Regions from separate parts of the Streptomyces sp. NPDC015032 genome, predicted to be linked through region 2. Evidence: riboswitches for the same ligand, from Rfam matches in the RefSeq annotation. Region 2 holds a riboswitch; each other region holds the start of a gene.
The links. A riboswitch is a leader RNA that binds a small molecule or an ion and turns the genes downstream of it on or off. The one in region 2 is predicted to bind thiamine pyrophosphate.
Positions count from the first base shown of each region.

Region 1: linked by a shared signal. The riboswitch ahead of thiO (glycine oxidase ThiO) and the one ahead of ACF08M_RS21195 (thiamine ABC transporter substrate binding subunit) in region 2 are both predicted to bind thiamine pyrophosphate.
Region 3: linked by a shared signal. The riboswitch ahead of thiC (phosphomethylpyrimidine synthase ThiC) and the one ahead of ACF08M_RS21195 (thiamine ABC transporter substrate binding subunit) in region 2 are both predicted to bind thiamine pyrophosphate.

Region 1 covers NZ_JBIBVN010000002.1:364,016-367,285, forward strand. The annotation lists gene ACF08M_RS04515 (Rv2175c family DNA-binding protein) at 1-186, opposite strand, end outside; gene ACF08M_RS04520 (NAD(P)/FAD-dependent oxidoreductase) at 258-1,520, opposite strand; TPP riboswitch at 1,659-1,772, shown strand; gene thiO (glycine oxidase ThiO) at 1,770-2,951, shown strand; gene thiS (sulfur carrier protein ThiS) at 2,948-3,214, shown strand; gene ACF08M_RS04535 (thiazole synthase) at 3,216-3,270, shown strand, end outside.
Region 2 covers NZ_JBIBVN010000014.1:101,551-104,820, reverse strand. The annotation lists gene ACF08M_RS21200 (ABC transporter permease) at 1-480, opposite strand, end outside; gene ACF08M_RS21195 (thiamine ABC transporter substrate binding subunit) at 627-1,739, opposite strand; TPP riboswitch at 1,813-1,929, opposite strand; gene rlmN (23S rRNA (adenine(2503)-C(2))-methyltransferase RlmN) at 1,971-3,077, opposite strand; gene ACF08M_RS21185 (phosphatidate cytidylyltransferase) at 3,182-3,270, opposite strand, start outside.
Region 3 covers NZ_JBIBVN010000022.1:62,657-65,926, reverse strand. The annotation lists gene ACF08M_RS26780 (YibE/F family protein) at 1-935, opposite strand, end outside; TPP riboswitch at 967-1,117, shown strand; gene thiC (phosphomethylpyrimidine synthase ThiC) at 1,110-2,906, shown strand.

The DNA of each region.
Region 1 (3,270 bases), on a different contig from region 2:
GTCGCCGTCGATGAAGGCGGCAGGCACCTGGAGCGCCCGGTTCTCACCACGGCGCACGGCGATGAGCTGGCCCTCCTTGACCAGCTGCCGCACGCGCGTCACCTCGACACCGAGCATTTCGGCGATGTCGGGGAGGTGGAGCCAGGCGGGGACGAGAGCATCGATCTTTGCGTCAATCTCGGTCACAGGGACAAGCGTGCCATCCCGGACCGACAGTCGGTAGCCGGGCCGACCGTACGGGGCGCCGGGGTACGCCGTCAGAGGGTCGCCGACTTGAGGGGTACGGAGGGGTCGGCGGCGCGCGCCGGATCGAGGCGGGCGCCGGCCTCGATGAGTCTGCGTCCCTGCGCCAGGTCGCGCGGCCGGCCGACGGCGAGAACCGCGACCAGGACGCCGTCGCGCAGCCAGCACACCGACCAGGCGGGGCCGGTGGGTTCACCGCGCCACAGCAGGGTGTCGGCGCCCCTGTGGTGGCCCGCGTACTGCACGAACCGGTCGAACTGCTCGGACCAGAAGTACGGGACGGGGTCGTACGTCCGCGGCGCCGGGTCACCGCCGGTCGCGGCGGCGATGATGTTGGCGGCGGCGGTCCGGGGACCCTGGAGGGCGTTGTCCCAGTGGTGGACGAGCAGGCGTTCGCCGTACCGGGCGGAGGGGAACGAGGCGCAGTCGCCGACCGCGTACACATCGGGCAGCGAGGTGCGCAGCGCACTGTCGGCGGTCACCGATCCGTCGGTGCCGAGCGCGATGCCGGAGCCGGCCAGCCAGCCGGTGGCGGGCCGTGCGCCGATTCCGACGACGACCGCTCCGGCCAGGATCTCGCGGCCGTCCGCGAGGATCACCCGGCCCGGCTCGATGCGGGCGACCCGGGCTCCGGTGAGGAGTTCGGCGCCGGTCTCGGCGTACCAGGCGGTCATCGGGGCGGCGACCTCGGCCGGCATCGCGCCCGCGAGGGGCCGGTCGGCGGCCTCGACGACGGTGACCGCGCAGCCCGCGGCGCGGGCCGCGGTGGCGAACTCGGCGCCGATCCAGCCCGCTCCGACGACCACGACGCCGTGCTGCTCGTCGAGGACGGGGCGCAGTCGTGCCGCGTCGTCGAGGGTACGCAGCAGGTGGACTCCGGGAACGCCTTCGGTACCGGGCAGGACGACCGGTTCGGCACCGGTCGCGATCACCAGGAAGTCGTAGGGCACGGGTCCCGACGGGGTGTCCAGCTCATGCGCGCCGGGGCGCACGCCGGTGACTTCCCGGCCCAGTCGCAGATCGATGTCCAGCGCCTCGAAGTCGACGTCGAACGCCGAGTTCTCGGCCTTGCCGAGCAGTACCGCCTTGGACAGCGGGGGCCGGTCGTAGGGCTGGTGCGGTTCGGCGCCGATCAGGGTGACGGGGCCGGCGAAGCCCTGTTCCCGCAGGGCCACCGCCGTCTGTACGCCGGCCATGCCCGCGCCGACCACGACGACACGGTGCTCTGCCGACAGGACGGGGCGCTCCGGCCGCTGCGACTGCTGCTGCTCGCTCACCCGTACACCATAAGCACCTGACGATTCATCAGGACAGGGGGACCTCTTCCATGGCGCCCGTCCCGCTCCCCCGAGCGAACGGGCCACGGTGGCTGCTCCCTTACCGGGTCCGGCGGGCGGGGTTTAGGGTGGCCGACGTAAAACACTCGCGGGAGCCCGGACGCACCGGGCTGAGAGGGAGGCTGGGGCGGCCTCCGACCGTACGAACCTGATCCGGGTCATGCCGGCGAAGGGAGGGGCTGGACGCCCATGCGTTCTTCTCGGAACGGAAACGGATCCGACGTCCTGGTCATCGGGGGCGGGATCATCGGTCTGGTGACCGCCTGGCGGGCCGCGCAACGCGGACTGCGCACCGCGGTCGTCGACCCCGAACCCGGCGGCGGAGCCGCTCAAGTGGCGGCCGGCATGCTGGCCGCCGTCACCGAACTCCACTACGGCGAGCAGATGCTGCTGGGCCTCAATGTCGCCTCGGCCGCGCGCTATCCGGCCTTCGCGGCCGAACTGGAGGCGGCGAGCGGGCGGGAGACCGGCTTCCGTGCCTGCGGCACCCTGGCCGTCGCGCTGGACTCCGACGACCGTGCCCATCTGCGGGAGCTGCACGCCCTGCAGCGGCGTTCGGGCCTGGAGTCGGAGTGGCTCAGTGGCCGCGACTGCCGCCGCCTGGAGCCCATGCTCGCGCCCGGTGTCCGCGGCGGTCTGCGGGTCGACGGAGACCACCAGATCGATCCGCGCCGGCTGGCCGCCGCGCTGCTGACCGCCTGCGAGCGGGCCGGGGTGGTCCTCCACCGCGGCTGGGTGGAGCGCCTGACGGTCGTCCACGACCGGGCCGCCGGAGCCGTGCTCGCCGGGGGTACGGAGCTCGGCGCCGACCAGGTCGTACTCGCCGCGGGCAGCCTCAGCGGCCGGCTCCCGGGGCTGCCGGACGAGGCCGTGCCGCCGGTCCGGCCGGTGAAGGGGCAGGTGCTGCGGCTGACCGTGCCCGCCCCGTACGCGCCCTTCCTCACCCGGACCGTCCGGGCCGTGGTCCGGGGCAGTCATGTCTATCTCGTCCCACGCGCGAACGGCGAACTGGTCGTCGGCGCCACCAGCGAGGAAATGGGCTGGGACACCACCGTCACCGCGGGCGGCGTCTACGAACTGCTGCGGGACGCCCACGAGCTGGTGCCCGGCATCACCGAGCTGCCGCTCACCGAGACCCGGGCCGGACTGCGCCCCGCCTCCCCCGACAACGCCCCACTGCTCGGCCCCACCCCCCTGCCCGGCCTCCACCTCGCCACCGGCCACCATCGCAACGGGGTGCTGCTCGCGCCCGTCACCGGTGACGCCATGGCCGCCCTGCTGGCCGACGGCGAACTGCCCGAGGTGGCCCGCCCCTTCACCCCGCACCGTTTCCTGCCCGCCGCCCCCGTACGTCAGGAGCAGCCCGCATGACCGAGCCCGCACCGCTCTCCGCGCCCGGCTCCCCCTCCCCCTCCCCCGCCGGGCCCGCGCCCCTCTCCGTGTCCGTGAACGGCGAGGTGCGCGTGCTCCCCGCGGGCACCACCCTCGACGCCCTCGTCGCCACGCTGACCGCCGCGCACTCCGGCGTCGCGGCCGCGGTCAACGAGACCGTCGTCCCGCGCGGCCGGTGGTCCACCGCCACGCTCGGTGACGGTGACCGCGTCGAGGTCCTGACCGCGGTCCAGGGAGGCTGACGTGTCCGACGACCTCTTCGCCCTCGGCGACGCCGCCTTCGGCTCCCGGCTGATCA
Region 2 (3,270 bases):
CCGTGCGGCTTCCTCCTGCCGTGGGTCGAGTTGTGACCACAGCCCGCCCACGGTCCGTACGACCACCGCGTAGTTGAAGAAGACATGGGCGAGCAGAATCGCCCAGACGGTGGTGTCGAGGCGTACGCCCCAGAGTTCGTCGAGGAACCCGCCGCGTCCCAGCAGCGCCAGGAAGGCCGTACCGACGACGACGGTCGGCAGGACGAACGGCACGGTGACGACCGCCCGCAGCAGTTGCTTGCCGGGGAAGTCGAAGCGGGCGAAGACATAGGCACCGGGCAGCGCGATCAGCAGGGTCAGCGCCGTCGAGGCGAGCGCCTGCCAGGTGGTGAACCAGAGGACGTCGCGGATGTCCGGCCGGGTCAGCACCTCCGCGACCCGGCCGAACTGCCAGACACCGTCCGCCTTCAGCCCGCGGCCGACGATCGCGGTGACGGGGTAGGCGAAGAACAGCGCGAAGAACGCGACGGGCACGGCCATCAGGCCGAGCCGCACCGCGCCCCCGCGCCGCGACTGCTCACGCGCGCGGTCCACCCGCCCGGAGCGGCCGCGCGGCTCCTCACCCCACGGCCCCTCCTCGGGCGTGCCCTTCCCGCCCGCGTCCGTTCCGCGTACGGGAGTCTTCGCTACTTCACTACGAGCGAGGACCACGACTGGACCCACTGGTCACGGTTCTTGGAGATCTTGTCGGGGGCGACGGTCGCCGGCCGGTCGGCCGTCGCGCCGAACTTCGTGAAGAGCTCCGGCAGTTTCGCGCCCTCGGTGACCGGGTTCACGAACATGTTGAGCGGCATGTCCTCCTGGAACTTCTTGCTGATCAGGAAGTCCAGCAGGGCCTTGCCGCCCGCCTCGTTCTTCGCACCGTTCAGCAGGCCCGCGAACTCGATCTGGCGGAAGCAGGTCCCGGTGGCGACCCCGGTCGGTGCCTCGGCCGGCTGCGGCTTCGCGTAGAGCACCTCGACGGGCGGGCTGGAGGCGTACGACACGACGAGCGGCCGGTCGGCCTTTGCCTTCTTGCCGCCCGCGGAACCGGAGAACTCCTCGTTGTACGCCTGCTCCCAGCCGTCGACGACCTTGACGCCGTTGTTCTTCAGCTTCTTCCAGTAGTCCTGGTAGCCGTTCTCGCCGTAGGTGGCGACGGTGCCGAGGAGGAAGCCGAGACCGGGCGAGGAGGTCTGGGCGTTCTCGGTGACGAGAAGGTTCCGGTACGCGGGCTTCGCCAGGTCGTCGAAGGACCGCGGCGGCGCGAGCTTCTTCTCGGCGAAGTATTTCTTGTCGTAGTTGACACAGATGTCACCGGTGTCGATCGGGGTGACCCGGTGCTCGGCTGCGTCGAGTTGGGTATCGGCCGCCACCTGGTCGATACCCTTCGCCTTGTACGGCGTGAAGAGACCGCTGTCGAGGGCGCGGGAAAGCAGGGTGTTGTCGACACCGAAGAACACATCGCCGCGCGGTGAGCCCTTGGTCAGGATCTCCTGGTTGAGCGCGACACCCGCGTCGCCGCTCTTCAGCACCTTGACGGTGTAGCCGGTCTGCTCGGTGAACTCCTTCAGCACGTCCTTGGAGACGTTGAAGGAGTCATGGCTGACGAGTGTCACGGTCTTCGAACCGGAGCTCTTCGTGCCGCCCGAACCGGAGTCCGATGTATCGGAACTCCCGCATCCGGCCAGTGCCGTGACGCCGAGTGCGGCGGCAACAGCCGTCGTCGCGAGCTGCGTGGTTCTGCGCGTGGTGCTCATTGTGGATTCCTCCTGGGTTTTGGCCAGGAAGAGACGCGGCCCCGCCCGCGGTATGCGGGCAGGGCGCAACAGCATGAGTTGATGACCGAACTTCCTACCCGGAATGACCCGGGCGAGGTTCAGAGGGTCTGCGGCCGACCTGTCCTCGGTGCCGCACTCTCAGCGCTGTGGCGCTCCCCTGTCGGAATATGAAGTTGATTTCAGGCCCAGGTTACACGGGCCGTTCCGGCCTCAGCGCTCGGCTGCCGCCAGCTGCCCGCAGGCTCCGTCGATCTCCTGACCTCGGGTATCCCGCACGGTCACCGGCACCCCGTGTGCGGCGATCGCCTCGACGAAGGCCTTCTCGTCCTCGGGCCGCGAGGCCGTCCACTTGGAGCCGGGCGTCGGGTTCAGCGGGATCAGATTGACGTGCACCCGCTTGCCCTTGAGGAGCCGGCCGAGCAGATCACCGCGCCACGCCTGGTCGTTGATGTCCCGGATCAGTGCGTACTCGATGGAGATGCGGCGGCCGGACTTCTCCGCGTACTCCCACGCGGCGTCCAGCACTTCGCGCACCTTCCACCGCGTGTTCACGGGAACGAGCGTGTCGCGCAGCTCATCATCCGGTGCATGCAGCGAGACGGCGAGGCGGCACTTGAAGCCCTCGTCGGCGAAGCGCAGCATCGCGGGCACCAGGCCCACGGTGGAGACCGTGATCCCGCGCTGCGAAAGCCCCAGCCCCTCCGGCTCCGGGTCGGTCAGCCGACGAATCGCGCCGACCACCCGCTTGTAGTTGGCGAGCGGCTCGCCCATGCCCATGAAGACGATGTTGGAGAGGCGCGCCGGGCCTCCCGGGACCTCCCCGTCGCGCAGCGCCCGCATGCCGTCCACGATCTGGTGGACGATCTCGGCGGTCGACAGATTGCGGTCGAGACCAGCCTGCCCCGTCGCGCAGAACGGGCAGTTCATCCCGCACCCCGCCTGCGACGAGATGCACATCGTCACCCGCTCCGGGTAGCGCATCAGGACGGATTCGACGAGCGTCCCGTCATGCAGCTTCCACAGTGTCTTGCGGGTGGTGTCGTCGTCGCAGCTGATGTGGCGCACCACGGACATCAGGTCGGGGAACATCGCCTCGGCGAGCTTCTCCCGCGAAGCGGCCGGGATGTTGGTCCACTCGGCCGGGTCGTGCGCGTACCGCGCGAAGTAGTGCTGCGAGAGCTGCTGGGCGCGGAACGGCTTCTCGCCGATCGCGACGACGGCTTCCTTGCGCTCGGCGGGCGTGAGGTCGGCGAGGTGCCGCGGCGGCTTCTTGGCTCCGCGGGGCGCGACGAAAGTGAGTTCTCCGGGCTTAGGCATGGTTCATCCAGTGTCGCAGACAAAGGAGCGAGGGCCCGCCGCCCTGTGGACAACAGACCCTCACTCGTACATGCCCAGGTCAGGGCGGTGAACCGTCCGGAGGATCAGCCGGATCCCACGAAGAGCACCAGCAGCAGCCAGACCACCGGGGCGGTCGGCAGCAGCGAGTCCAGCCGGTCCATGATCCCGCCGT
Region 3 (3,270 bases), on a different contig from region 2:
ATGACGCCGGCCAGCAACAGGCCGCTCATGTCGATGTGCGGGTACAGGCCGTGGATGAGGCCGGTGTAGTCGTCGGTGTTGCCGGTCAGGCTCGCCCAGCCGATGAAGAGCGATCCGAGCAGCCCGATCAGCAGGAGCGAGATCAGTGTGCCGACCACCGCGACCGAGGTGCGGGCTGTCAGGCCATGGCACATGTAGAGCGCGATCAGCATGATCGCACTGGCCCCGATCACCGCGACGAGCAGGGGATTCGAGCCCTGGAGGATGGCCGGGAGGATGAACAGGGTCAGCACGGCGAACGACACGGCGAGCGCGATCAGCGCCATCACCCCGCGCATCCTGCCCACCGCGACCACGACCAGGGCGAAGATCCCGGCCAGCAGTGCCATCGGGAACTTCCGGCTCGCATCCGTCACCGAGTACTGCAGATCACGGGGCGCGTCGGGGGCGTACGCCACGACCACGCCCTGTCCCTCGCGCAACTGACGTGGTGCGTCGGGCTGGACGATCTCGGTGAAGGCCCGGCCCTTGTCGTGACCGGTCGTCACCTCGACGGTGGCTTTCTCGCACAGCCCCGGCCCGCTCCCCGACGGCGGGGTGGCCCCGCCGTCGATGGGCATCTGGGCGGCGTTCACTTCCTTGCAGTCCACCTTGTCGACCTTCACCACCTTTCCCTGCTGGGTCTGCCGGTCGAAACCGACACCGGTCCGCTCGTGCGGGGGTGCACCGCCCGGCCAGAGCACCATCAGGCCGACGGCGATCGCGGTGGCGAACGGGATGAGTACGGCCGCGATCACCTTCCGCAGATGCTTGGAGACGGGCGCGGCGGGGCCATGACTGTGCGAGTGGCTGTGCTGATGGCCCTGCGGGTCGGAGGCGATATGGGGGGACGTCACCGGCCGATCATCGCAAGAAGAGCAGGACCCTCTGTTCATCGCGCCGGACGGGGCGCTAGCGTGGAGGGACCTTTGCACACGCGGGAGCTCGGAGCACCGGGCTGAGAGGGCGCTGATATCCGTACATCCGTACATCCGTACGGGCCGTACGGGACGGGCTGCGCCGACCGCCGAACCTGTTACCGGGTAATGCCGGCGTAGGGAGTAGGTCTCATGACCACATCGGACGCACGCACGCCTGCCTCGAACCAGAGCGACGAGGCCGGGAAGTCCATCGGCTGGCACAAGGGATACGTCCAGGGCTCGCTCCCGGACCTCCGCGTGCCGGTCCGCCAGGTGCACCTCACCAACGGCAAGGACGTGACGCTGTACGACACGTCGGGGCCGTACACCGATCCCTCCACGGAGACCGATGTCCGTCGCGGACTCGCACCGTTGCGGGAGAACTGGATCATCGCGCGCGGCGACACCGAGGAGTACCCGGGCCGTCCCGCCCGCCCCGAGGACGACGGGCTCAAGCCCACCTCGCCGCGAATGGGGTCTCCTCTGCGCAATCTCGACGCGGTCTTCCCTGGCCGGCCACGGCTGCCTCGCCGCGGCCGGGACGGGCGGCCGGTGACCCAGCTCGCGTACGCCCGCCGGGGCGAGATCACCCCGGAGATGGAGTACGTGGCGATCCGGGAGAGCGTCGAGCCCGAGGTGGTGCGCGAGGAGATCGCCGCGGGCCGGGCCGTACTTCCGGCCAACGTCAACCACCCCGAGATCGAACCGATGATCATCGGGAAGCGGTTCCTGGTGAAGGTCAATGCCAACATCGGCAACTCCGCGGTGACGTCCTCCATCGAGGAGGAGGTGGAGAAGATGACGTGGGCGACGCGGTGGGGCGCCGACACGGTCATGGACCTTTCCACCGGCCGCAACATTCACACCACCCGTGAGTGGGTTCTGCGCAACTCCCCCGTGCCGATCGGCACCGTTCCCCTCTACCAGGCCCTCGAAAAGGTCGACGGCCGGGCCGAGGAGCTGACCTGGGAGATCTACAAGGACACCGTCATCGAGCAGGCCGAGCAGGGTGTCGACTACATGACGGTCCACGCCGGCGTGCGCCTGCCGTACGTCCCGCTGACCGCTCGCCGCAAGACCGGCATCGTCTCCCGCGGCGGTTCGATCATGGCCGCGTGGTGCCTGGCGCACCACAAGGAGTCGTTCCTGTACGAGCACTTCGAGGAGCTCTGCGAGATCCTCGCCGGCTACGACGTGACGTACTCGCTGGGCGACGGTCTGCGCCCCGGTTCGATCGCCGACGCCAACGACGAGGCCCAGTTCGCGGAACTGCGCACGCTCGGTGAACTGAACACGATCGCCAAGCGGTTCGGCGTCCAGACCATGATCGAGGGGCCGGGCCATGTCCCGATGCACAAGATCAAGGAGAACATCGACCTCCAGCAGGAGATCTGCGAGGAGGCGCCGTTCTACACACTCGGCCCGCTGACCACCGATATCGCCCCGGCGTACGACCACATCACCTCGGGCATCGGCGCGGCGATGATCGCCTGGTGGGGCACGGCGATGCTCTGTTACGTCACGCCCAAGGAACACCTCGGTCTGCCCAACCGCGACGATGTGAAGACCGGCGTCATCACGTACAAGATCGCGGCCCATGCGGCGGACCTCGCCAAGGGACACCCGGGGGCGCAGGACTGGGACGACGCGCTCTCCGACGCCCGTTTCGAGTTCCGCTGGGAGGACCAGTTCAATCTGGCTCTCGACCCGGTCACGGCACGGGAGTTCCACGACGAGACGCTTCCCGCCGAACCGGCGAAGACGGCGCACTTCTGCTCGATGTGCGGCCCGAAATTCTGTTCGATGAAGATCAGCAGAAGCATCACAGAGCAGTTCGGCTCTGATGGGGCTGTGACCAGCGAAGATGAGGTCGCTGCCGGAATGCTCGCCAAGTCCGCCGAGTTCGCGGCGCAGGGCAACCGGCTGTATCTGCCAATTGCGGACTGATCTTCTGTCGTCTCAGCGTCCCCCGGCATACTTTCTGGGGGACGCTGTCGGTCTCAGAGGCGGTGCGCACTCGGCAGGATTCGAACCTGCAACCTTCTGATCCGTAGGATCGGGCTGGCCGTTGGGCGGGGGCTGCGCCTTACTCCCGGCTAATCGCTGGTGGTCGTGATCAGCAGCCTCTGTGTGCCGTCGTTGCCGTCCGCTCTGAACAGGGTGGCACCGGCTCGCAGCGTACGCAGCACTTCCGGCCCAGCCTGGCTGAGAGTTACAACTTTCTCTCCAGGTTCAAGGCACCCGGCTGCGCTCCGCTTCGCCGGGCGCGCTTCCCGGCTTTGGCTGCGCCCGCGCTCCTGCCTTCGGCCCG